Linked DNA regions of Acetivibrio cellulolyticus CD2. The protein of the gene in region 1 binds, or shares a complex with, the protein of each later gene. Links are inferred from orthologs where the notes say so. Each region holds a gene or a part of one and is shown on either strand. Other genes may lie near its edges.

Evidence for each region.
Region 2: the proteins of trxA (region 1) and trxB are in contact, whole or in part, in a crystal structure (PDB 1F6M), measured with the Escherichia coli proteins. The link is inferred for Acetivibrio cellulolyticus CD2 from one-to-one orthologs.

Annotation. Positions count from the first base shown.
Region 1 is NZ_JH556657.1:439,380-443,966, reverse strand. The notes cover bases 1,010-3,734. They hold trxA (thioredoxin), read right to left. Parts: upstream 2,675-3,734; coding sequence 2,345-2,674; downstream 1,010-2,344. Other genes in these bases: ACECE_RS0213955 (putative ABC transporter permease), read right to left, coding at 3,274-3,675; ACECE_RS0213960 (metal-sensitive transcriptional regulator), read right to left, coding at 2,791-3,093; ACECE_RS0213970 (membrane protein), read right to left, coding at 1,505-2,071. Outside these bases: ACECE_RS0213985 (aminotransferase class I/II-fold pyridoxal phosphate-dependent enzyme), read right to left, coding at 1-511; ACECE_RS0213980 (Lrp/AsnC family transcriptional regulator), read right to left, coding at 508-987; ACECE_RS32085 (hypothetical protein), read right to left, coding at 3,758-3,892; ACECE_RS0213945 (DUF3267 domain-containing protein), read left to right, coding at 4,112-4,587. UniProt on the Escherichia coli protein: Participates in various redox reactions through the reversible oxidation of its active center dithiol to a disulfide and catalyzes dithiol-disulfide exchange reactions.
Region 2 is NZ_JH556653.1:643,848-648,554, reverse strand. Bases 622-3,466 are described here. They hold trxB (thioredoxin-disulfide reductase), read right to left. Parts: upstream 2,765-3,466; coding sequence 1,478-2,764; downstream 622-1,477. Other genes in these bases: ACECE_RS0205160 (methyltransferase domain-containing protein), read right to left, coding at 3,095-3,466; ACECE_RS0205170 (YeiH family protein), read left to right, coding at 622-1,250. Outside these bases: ACECE_RS30970 (hypothetical protein), read right to left, coding at 1-100; more of ACECE_RS0205170, read left to right, coding at 240-621; more of ACECE_RS0205160, read right to left, coding at 3,467-3,745; ACECE_RS0205155 (radical SAM/SPASM domain-containing protein), read right to left, coding at 3,745-4,707.

The DNA of each region.
Region 1 (4,587 bases):
GCAATATAAGAACTTTTGTCCTTGAAGTTATTGCCTTTTCAAGAAGTTCAGGAGTCAGCCTGAACTGGTCTTCAGCACGCAAATTGATCAAGACAGGTGTTGCTCCCGTCAAAACCGTACAAGCCTTATAAGCTACAAAGCTAGGCTCTGGAAGTATTACTTCGTCACCCGGACCAACAAGTGATCTCAATGCAAGGTCAATAGCTTCACTTCCTCCAACAGTCGCAATCACTTGAGTTTTAGGATCATACACTAAACCGTATCTTCTCTTCAAGTAGTTGCATATTTCTTCCCGAAGCTCCATAAAGCCAGAATTAGGCGAGTAGTGAGTATGACCTTTTTCAAGTGAATATATACCTGCTTCCCTAACACACCATGGAGTAACAAAGTCAGGCTCTCCTATACTCAAAGATATAGCATCTTTCATTTCATTAACCAGATCAAAGAATTTTCTTATACCGGAGGGCGGCAGATCCCGCACAGTCGGCAATAACATATCCCTCACATTCATAATATCACTGCCTCCCTGTCGTCCTTATAGTCCTCCTCAAAAATAACGCCCTTATCCTTATATTTTTTCAATACGAAATGAGTAGCAGTACTGAGCACTGAATCTAAAGGAGATAATTTTTCTGCAACAAACAGTGCTACTTGCTTCATTGTTTTACCTTCTACAATTACAGTCAGATCAAATCCACCCGACATAAGGTAACATGCTTTTACCTCAGGAAACTTGTAAATGCGCTCCGCAACCTTATCAAACCCCTGGCCTCTTTGAGGTGTAACCTTTACTTCTATCAAAGCTATTACACTTTCTTTAGAGGTCTTTTCCCAGTTGATCATTGAAGTATAACCCAGAATTACATTGTCTTCCTCATATTTTTTGATTGCAGCTCTAACTTCTTCAACACTTTTATTTAGCATTACCGCTATTTGCTCATCAGTCGCTTTACTGTTCTTCTCTAATATCTCCAAAATCTCTTCCATAATAAATACCCTCCTCGATTAACTTTAATATTATAAATACTATGTATCTACTAAATTATGCCCAACTTGCCATATTTGTATTTCTAAACAAATTTAGATCATCTGCACTTTCTGAGGCATTAAAAAAACTCCCCCACCCCTTGAAAGGGACGAAGAAGTAATCCGCGTTACCACCCTAATTAACACCATAATGGTGTTCTCTCCATTCAATATCAAATTATGCATTAAACTTAACAAATGCAATTTTAATACTGACCCTTTATAACGTAAGGAAACGTCATCCTCTATTATTAGACCTTGTATAAGTGGTCATCATTTCTCAAGGTGAAACTAAAGGGCTGCCTTCCATATAATCATTTGCCGATCTTTCACCTGACACCGGCTCTCTTTGAAAATTCAAATATGTACTCTTCCCTGTCATCGTCTTTTAAATATTAAATTATTAGAAATAATTATACTAAATAAAATATTTTTTTACAATATATTATTTTTGAACTTTCTACATTTGTTTTTTGCTCTATTTCTCTTCTGAAGTAGAAGCTGCTTTGTTAGCAAACTCTTCCATTATTTCATCAAGGATATCTGCAGAGTTGTCATTAGTTTCTGCCTTTTCAGACTTTGTCTCAGTATCAAAAGAACTATATGTCTCTCCTGCAGACTCAAACACCTTATTGAGTTCTTCCTCATATTTCTTCAAAACCCTAGAAACATCCTGTTTTAATGTCTTGATTTCCTGTTTTATATCTACAAGCTTTTCCTTTTCCTTTTCTGTCAAATCGGAAAGCTTCTTTCTCTCCTCAATTGATTGATTCCTTGCTTCCTCTAATATTGTCTCAGCTTTTTCCTGAGCTTTGATCAGAACCTCAGCAATTTTAGCTCTGTCTTCACCTACTTGATCAGTCTTCCTGGCTATATCCTCATATTTGATTCTTAACTCTCTGCATTGATTTTTCAACCCTGCTATTTCATTTTCTTTCTCTTTGAGTTTATCATCAAATTCCCTCAATATCTTTTCAATATAAGAATTAACGTCTGATTGCTTAAAACCAAAAAGCGATGTACCAAATCTTTTTTCTCCTGCCATTTTTGGTTCCTCCTATTTATCCCAAAACATTATTAATATTTATAATTGTACAAATATATTATTCAATACCATTTTTCAAAATCCTCCTTTTTTATAAAAAAATATATTAATATTTTCAACAAAAAATAAAAACTCCGGGACATCGCGTCCCTGTATTTTTGACTCTTTCACTTCCTTAGAAAGAAGCCTAATAAAAAAACCACACAATTGTTTTGTGCGGCTTATCTACAGTTCATTTTTTATTGTTTCAGTGAACTAACTGCTTTGATTAAACTATATGTGCTTATCAATAAGTGATGATAATTCAGATTTTGATCTGGCACCAACAACTTTTTCCACTACATCCCCATTCTTGAATATCATAATTGTTGGTATACTCATAACTCTAAATTTAGCAGCAAGTTCATTCTCGTCCTGCACATTTAACTTTGAAATCTTTGCCTTCCCATTATATTCACTTGCGAGCTCATCCACTATTGGACCTACTGCTCTGCAAGGTCCACACCATGGAGCCCAAAAGTCAACTAAAACCGCCTTTTCTGATTTCAATACTTCCTGTTCAAAATTATCCTTCGTAATGACAGTAACATTTTCACTTGCCATAAGTTTTCCTCCTAAATAAGTATTATTTTCAAAGCTATTTATACGAAACCAAGTCATAAAAAGACTAATAATTAAAAGGTTATTATATTTTTACCCAAATTTGAATAAGGGAAACACTAATCTACAAACTTTAAAAATTTTTGTATTGTATCTACAAGTTCGTCAAGGACCTCTTCCTTGCTTTCACCATCTAACGCATTCTTTAGGCAAGTCTTTGAATGCCTTTGAAGTATTATCCCGCCAACCTTATTTGTAGCCGCTCTCACAGCTGCAACCTGAGTAAGGATATCTACACATTGCTTATCCTCTTCGATCATTTTATGTATGCCCTTTATTTGACCTTCAATCCTTCGAAGTCTCTTAAGAATATCTTCTTTAGACTCACAACACTCATTATCTGCTAAATTGTTTCCCACCATCATTCCTCCTATACTCTGTATGGGTATAAAACAATTATAACTGCTTTCCATATAAACTACAATAGCCTTGTAAAAGATTAGCTATGGCTTCATCACCCAACCATAGCTAATTTTACTTAAGATTAGCTGAAGTTATGTTTTCAGCATTCCTTAACCCTATACACCATTACAAAGTATCTATCATACAATTTTTATAGAATCTAGTGCTTTATGCATACGTTCAAATAATAACCCGGCTGCAAACCATGCAGGCGCAAAATCTATTCTTACAAGGTGGTCAATAGCGAACGGTCCAGAGTAATACCAAGGATAAACACCTAATATATTATATAGAATTATTCCGCTTGTGTACTCTATACCCCATATAATTACTACCCATAATAGCCCTCGAACCTGCCACCTCCATCTACTCAACACATCATGTATGGGTTCTAAGAACACAGCGCAGCCATATATTAACAGCATCCAAAGGTTTGTATATCCTTGCAATGTCAGGTCGCCTGTTATTAACGAATGCATCCCAGTCCAAACTATTTCCATGCTCCATCCGGCAAATCCATAAATAAAAAATCTTTTAATCATAGCTATATTTTTTTCAAAATACATAATTTTAGTATAGAAATAATTTGATAAAATAGAAATTGGTTGTAAACAAATCCATATTTTATTTGACTTTTCCTTCACCTGACTGCTTCTTTATTTCATTTTCACTCTTTTTATAAAACTCCTCTATATACTCCTTATTCTTAGGAAGATTATCATCCCAAGGTTCTTTCTTCTTTTTGTTATCCTTCATCATATTCACCTCCTATTACTTTTCCTTTAATATCAATACTTTGTGTCTAAAGGCACTCTTAAGCCAATTCATCCTTTAGTATATCCAAATTTAAAAAAGTAAAAGATAAATCACACTTAAAAAAATAACTCAAAGAAAATTTTCTTATGTTAAATGTATAAGTTTCAAGTTAATTGCCAACTATAGGTACTGTATTTTATAGATATAAGGAACGATGTGATTATGACTAAAGTAGCAGAATTTAGACTAAACAAAAAAAACTCTTTTATATTTAATATGCTCTCCCTCATAATTTTTATTATAGGGTTTGCTATTGCAGATATTATCCCAACTGAATCCAGCGGGTTAATGAAAATTGAATACTTAACGGAAAATAATAATATCTTCTTTGTGTTTCTAGTCCCCTTTGCCGTTGTATTAGCCCATGAACTAATGCATGCTGCTGCATATAAAATATTTGGCGCAAAATTAAAATTTGGGTACAAACATTTTAGTATATATCTTACCGATATATCAGGAACTCTATTTACATTGCAGCAAATGACAATAATTATGTTATTTCCCCTAGTTAGCCTTACAGCGATCACAATAATTGTTGCCAATATATTACAGCAGAGATTGTTTTTATTTTTATTAGCCATACTAATTAATGTTGCCGGATCTATTGGTGATATTCTGCTGCTAACCTATATACTATT
Region 2 (4,707 bases), on another replicon or contig:
AACCATCTTCAGGGCCCCCATCCTTGCAGGTTTGGAGACAATGGTTTATAGATTTTTTTAAAAGATCGACTTCCTTTTCGTTAAGCGTAAGTGTAAACATTGTTTATCAACCTTCCTGTAGAAAATATTTACTATATATTCTTTCCAGTAATAATGGATTATATGACTAATAGGAATTTGTTTTTGGGGAATAAAAGTAATAAGATAGATTTATCAAGAATAACTTATGGAGGCTCATTATGAAAAGATTTAAAGAAATGCTACCTGGATTGTTTTTTGCAACAGCTTTAGCAATCGTAGCAACATTTCTTGGTAAGTTGGCACCTATTATCGGAGGTCCTGTTTTCGGAATTGTATTGGGAATCTTAATCAGTAGTATATGGGGAAAACCCAAAACCACAAAGCAGGGGCTGACATTTGCCTCCAAAAAGATACTGCAATGGTCTATTATTGCGTTAGGAGGAGGCTTAAGCCTTACACAGGTTTATAAGGTAGGGGTATCCTCACTTTATGTGATGATTTTCACACTAACTACAGCTTTTATTACGGCTTATGGGATTGGAAAACTCATGAGAATTCCTATAAAGCTTACAAGCTTGATCGGCATGGGAACAGCTATCTGCGGTGGATCAGCTATAGCGGCTATTTCACCAATTATTGAAGCAGAAGATGAGGAAATTGCTTACTCAATATCAACCGTGTTTATATTCAATGTCATTGCCGTACTTATATTCCCCCCGCTAGGACACTTACTGGGGTTAACGGATAATGCATTCGGACTTTTTGCCGGAACAGCTATCAATGATACTTCATCCGTTGTAGCAGCAGGCTATGCTTTCAGTAATGCAGCAGGTGCTTATGCTACCATTGTCAAACTGACAAGAACTACTATGATTATTCCTATTTCGTTGATATTCGCGGCAGTAGTGTCAATTCAGAAAAAAAGGGAAGCAAATAAGAGAGGCGGGGAAGTTAATTATAGCTTCAAAAAGATATTTCCATGGTTTATTGTGTGGTTTCTGGCAGCATCGCTTTTAAACACCGTTGGAGTTATAAATGGACAGATGGCTGGTTTTATCACAGAAGTCGGCAAATTTTTTATTGTTGTAGCATTAGCGGCTATAGGGCTTAATTCTGATTTGAAACAAATGCTCCGAACCGGCTTCAAACCAATGTTGTTGGGGTTGGTTGTATGGGCAAGTGTAACTATTGTAAGTCTTATTGTACAATTCTCTTCAGGGCAAATTTAAGGCGGCGGAGACTCAGGAACATCGAGTTCCTTCGTTTTAGCCTCTTTCATTCAATTCGAAAGAGGCTGAATAAAAACTCCGGGACATCGAGTCCCTCTGTTTTTGCCTCTTTCACTTCGTTCGAAAGAGGCGGAATAAAAACTATGGAGAAATTCTCCTGAAAGCAAGTATTTTTCCATAGTTAAGCAGTTTTGTATTCCTTTCAAGATGGGGTAGGTGCTTTTCGGTCATGATTTGTTGCTTACTACATATCTTTCGGCCATGATTCCTGCTATAGCTCCATCAGATGCTGCTGTGACCACCTGACGAATGAGTTTTGTCCTTATGTCACCTGCTGCAAATACTCCATCAATACTGGTTTTAGTATCTTCAGCGGCTACGATATAACCCCATTTGTCAATTTCCAACTGTCCTTCATACATTTTTGACATTGGTTCGGTTCCAATATATACAAAAGCTCCTTCGGTAGGTACTTCGGATAGTTCCTTTGTTTTCAGATTTTCTATAACTACACTGGTAAGTGCATGTCCCTGTCCATTTACTTTTCGTACCTCAGAATCCCAGATAATATCAATTTTCGGGTTCTTGAAAGCCTCTTCCTGGGCTGTTTTTGATGCCTGAAAATTGTCGAACTGGTGAATGATAGTGACATGGGAAGCAAACTTTGTAAGGAATACAGCTTCTTCAACCGCTGAATTTCCTCCCCCCACAACTACGATTTTTCTGTCCTGGTACATGGAACCGTCACATGTTGCGCAATAATGTACTCCGCGGCCTTTGAATTCATCAGCTTGCTCGGCAGGGAGAGCCCGTGGCTTTGCTCCGGAAGCAATTATTAAAGCTTTAGCATAATATTCGGTATCTTCTGTACGAACATATTTTATTTTATCATTTAGATTTACTTGGGCAATCTCTTTCAGATCGTCAATTCTTGCGCGGAAGGATTTTGCCTGTTCCCGCATATTATTGATAATTTCCTTTCCTCTTACGACGCCTGGCGTACCTGGATAATTTGCTACATGATAGGTTGAAGCTGTTTGCCCTCCGGGTACACTTTCGTCAATAATTACAGTATTCATATTTGCCCTTGAGGCATATATTGCGGCTGAAAGTCCGGCAGCACCTGCACCAAGAATAAGAACATCGCAGTCCACGCGTTTCATATCTTCCTTTGGAATAACATCGCCAAGAATTTCTTCAATTGCCTGTCGAACCTGGGGTTTGTTCATAAAGCCATTTAATCTTGTGCCAACTTCCTTACCGTTTTTGTAGAAAAGAACGGTTGGACTGCTTGAAACGTTAAGACTTTTAGCAAAATTGCGGTTTGCTTGACGCAGAATTTTTACAAACTTTATATGACCTCCATATTTTTCAGCCATTTTTTCATAAATAGGGGCTAATACTTCACATGGAGCGCAATCTTCCGAATAGAAGTCCACAATGACCGGAATGTCGCTTTTTGTAACTATACTTTCAAATTCATCCGAGTTAATATGCAGTATTTTTTCACTCATTAAAAACATCCTCTCATAGATTGTTTGTTGAATTTTACTGAATTTGATTACTTTCAATATTATTAACAATATGGATACTTTTAATAAGATTTATATATCCGTGCGGGTAAAAATAACGTGTACTAAGATAACATTTTTTAGAAGTGTTTTGTAATAGAGGCGGCTTTTACTGCCGCCTCCACAGACATAAATTCTAATCGTGGCAGCCGGCCACAACCTTTGAAGATTTGGAACAGCATTGAGCAGTTGTGAATTTTTTACAACAGCTATTGGAAGCGGATCTTTTGGTAACTTTTTTCACTTTTTCACCTCCAATCCGAGATAAATGTTTTAAAACCAACATTCAAAGCAGCTCTCAAAACCCTGCTTTGTAGCCATTATGGTTAAACTTATAAAATCATAACCGTTTTTAATGTATTCCCTGCGTTTTAAAATTTCAATATTCTTAAAACCTGAAGATGTAATACTGTCCAAGTATTCTATTTCGGTTACTGCTCCTCCGAAACATTGCGCCCAGGCTTCAGGATCATTCTTGATTTCAGAGGGAAGAGGATACTTTGTAACAGCATCGGAAATGACAAACCGTCCTCCTGTTTTTAATACTCTAAAAATTTCACTGTAAACCTTTATTTTACTTTTAGCATGATTTATAACACAATTACTTATAACAGCATCAAATATCCTTTCATCAAAGGGAAGATTTTCAATATCACCTTTTACAAACCAGATATTTGAAATTCCAATTCCTTCTGCATTAGACAGTGCAACATCAATCATTTCCTGTGTAATATCCAGGCCTATAGCTTTGCCATGGGGTCCTGTCTGTATAGCAGCTTGAATTGTTTCATTTCCTCTTCCACAGCCCAAGTCCAGAATATTTTCACCGGGTGATATTTTTAAAAAATCGAGATTATTTCCACAGCTTAAATTACAACTATTATCTCTTTCTTTTGAATATCGTGACTGAATCTCATTTAACATTACCAATTCCTCCCGTTGGTTAAATGCTTCCTATGAGTGTCTGTACAGCAGCTTACTTTTATTTTAGGTTCTTCTCTCTCATTTCCTATAGCCATTTTACGTATGTTATCAATATAATAGTTAATTCCTGTTTCCAAAAGCTCATAAATGGGGCGACAGTCAGGAGAATGAACATTTCCGTCGTTTTGATTAGCAGCAACTACTCCGCAGCCTCCTCCGCAAATAACATCATATTTGCAGTCACTGCATTTTGAGATGCTTTTTACATCTCTTGTCTGCCAGGTTTTTATTGCATCAATATTCAGTTCTATTTGAGGCCAGTAGGTTCCTAATAGATATTCTTCGCGTCCGCAGCTGGCAGTACATCCGTATATTTTGCCGTAAAGGTCAAATACCCACTCGGTTTTGCATGCAGGGCATGTATCAAAGCTTGACATATATAATTCGCCTGTATCTACCAGGTGACGTATACCCTTGAAATCAGGTCTGTGAAATTTGGCGAGGATAGGGTTGGACTTGCTTAAAGAAGCAAACTCCCCCCACAGTTGTATCTGTGTCATAAGATGCTGGGGTTTTGCATAACAGTCGAATAGCTCATAGTTTCTGCCTATCTGGGTTTTAAAAAGCTCAGGCGGCAGGTCCAGCCAGCCCTTTTTATCAAGAAATTCAGCAAGGTTTACGATATCTTTGATATTTTCCATATCCACAACGGAACGCAGGTTTACCGGTATTTTATTATTTACAGCGGCTTCAATTCCTTGAATTATTTTGTCGAAGGTTCCTTTTTTGTTGGCAGTTGCACGTCTGGTGTCATGAATTTCTTTGCTTCCGTCAAGTGTAAACTGAATTTCCTTAATCCTGACTTTTTTGAGAATATCGACATATTCCATGAAATCATATCCGTTTGTTACTGCCGCAAATTCATAACCTTCCGCAGCGGTTTTGTCAATGATATATTGAGT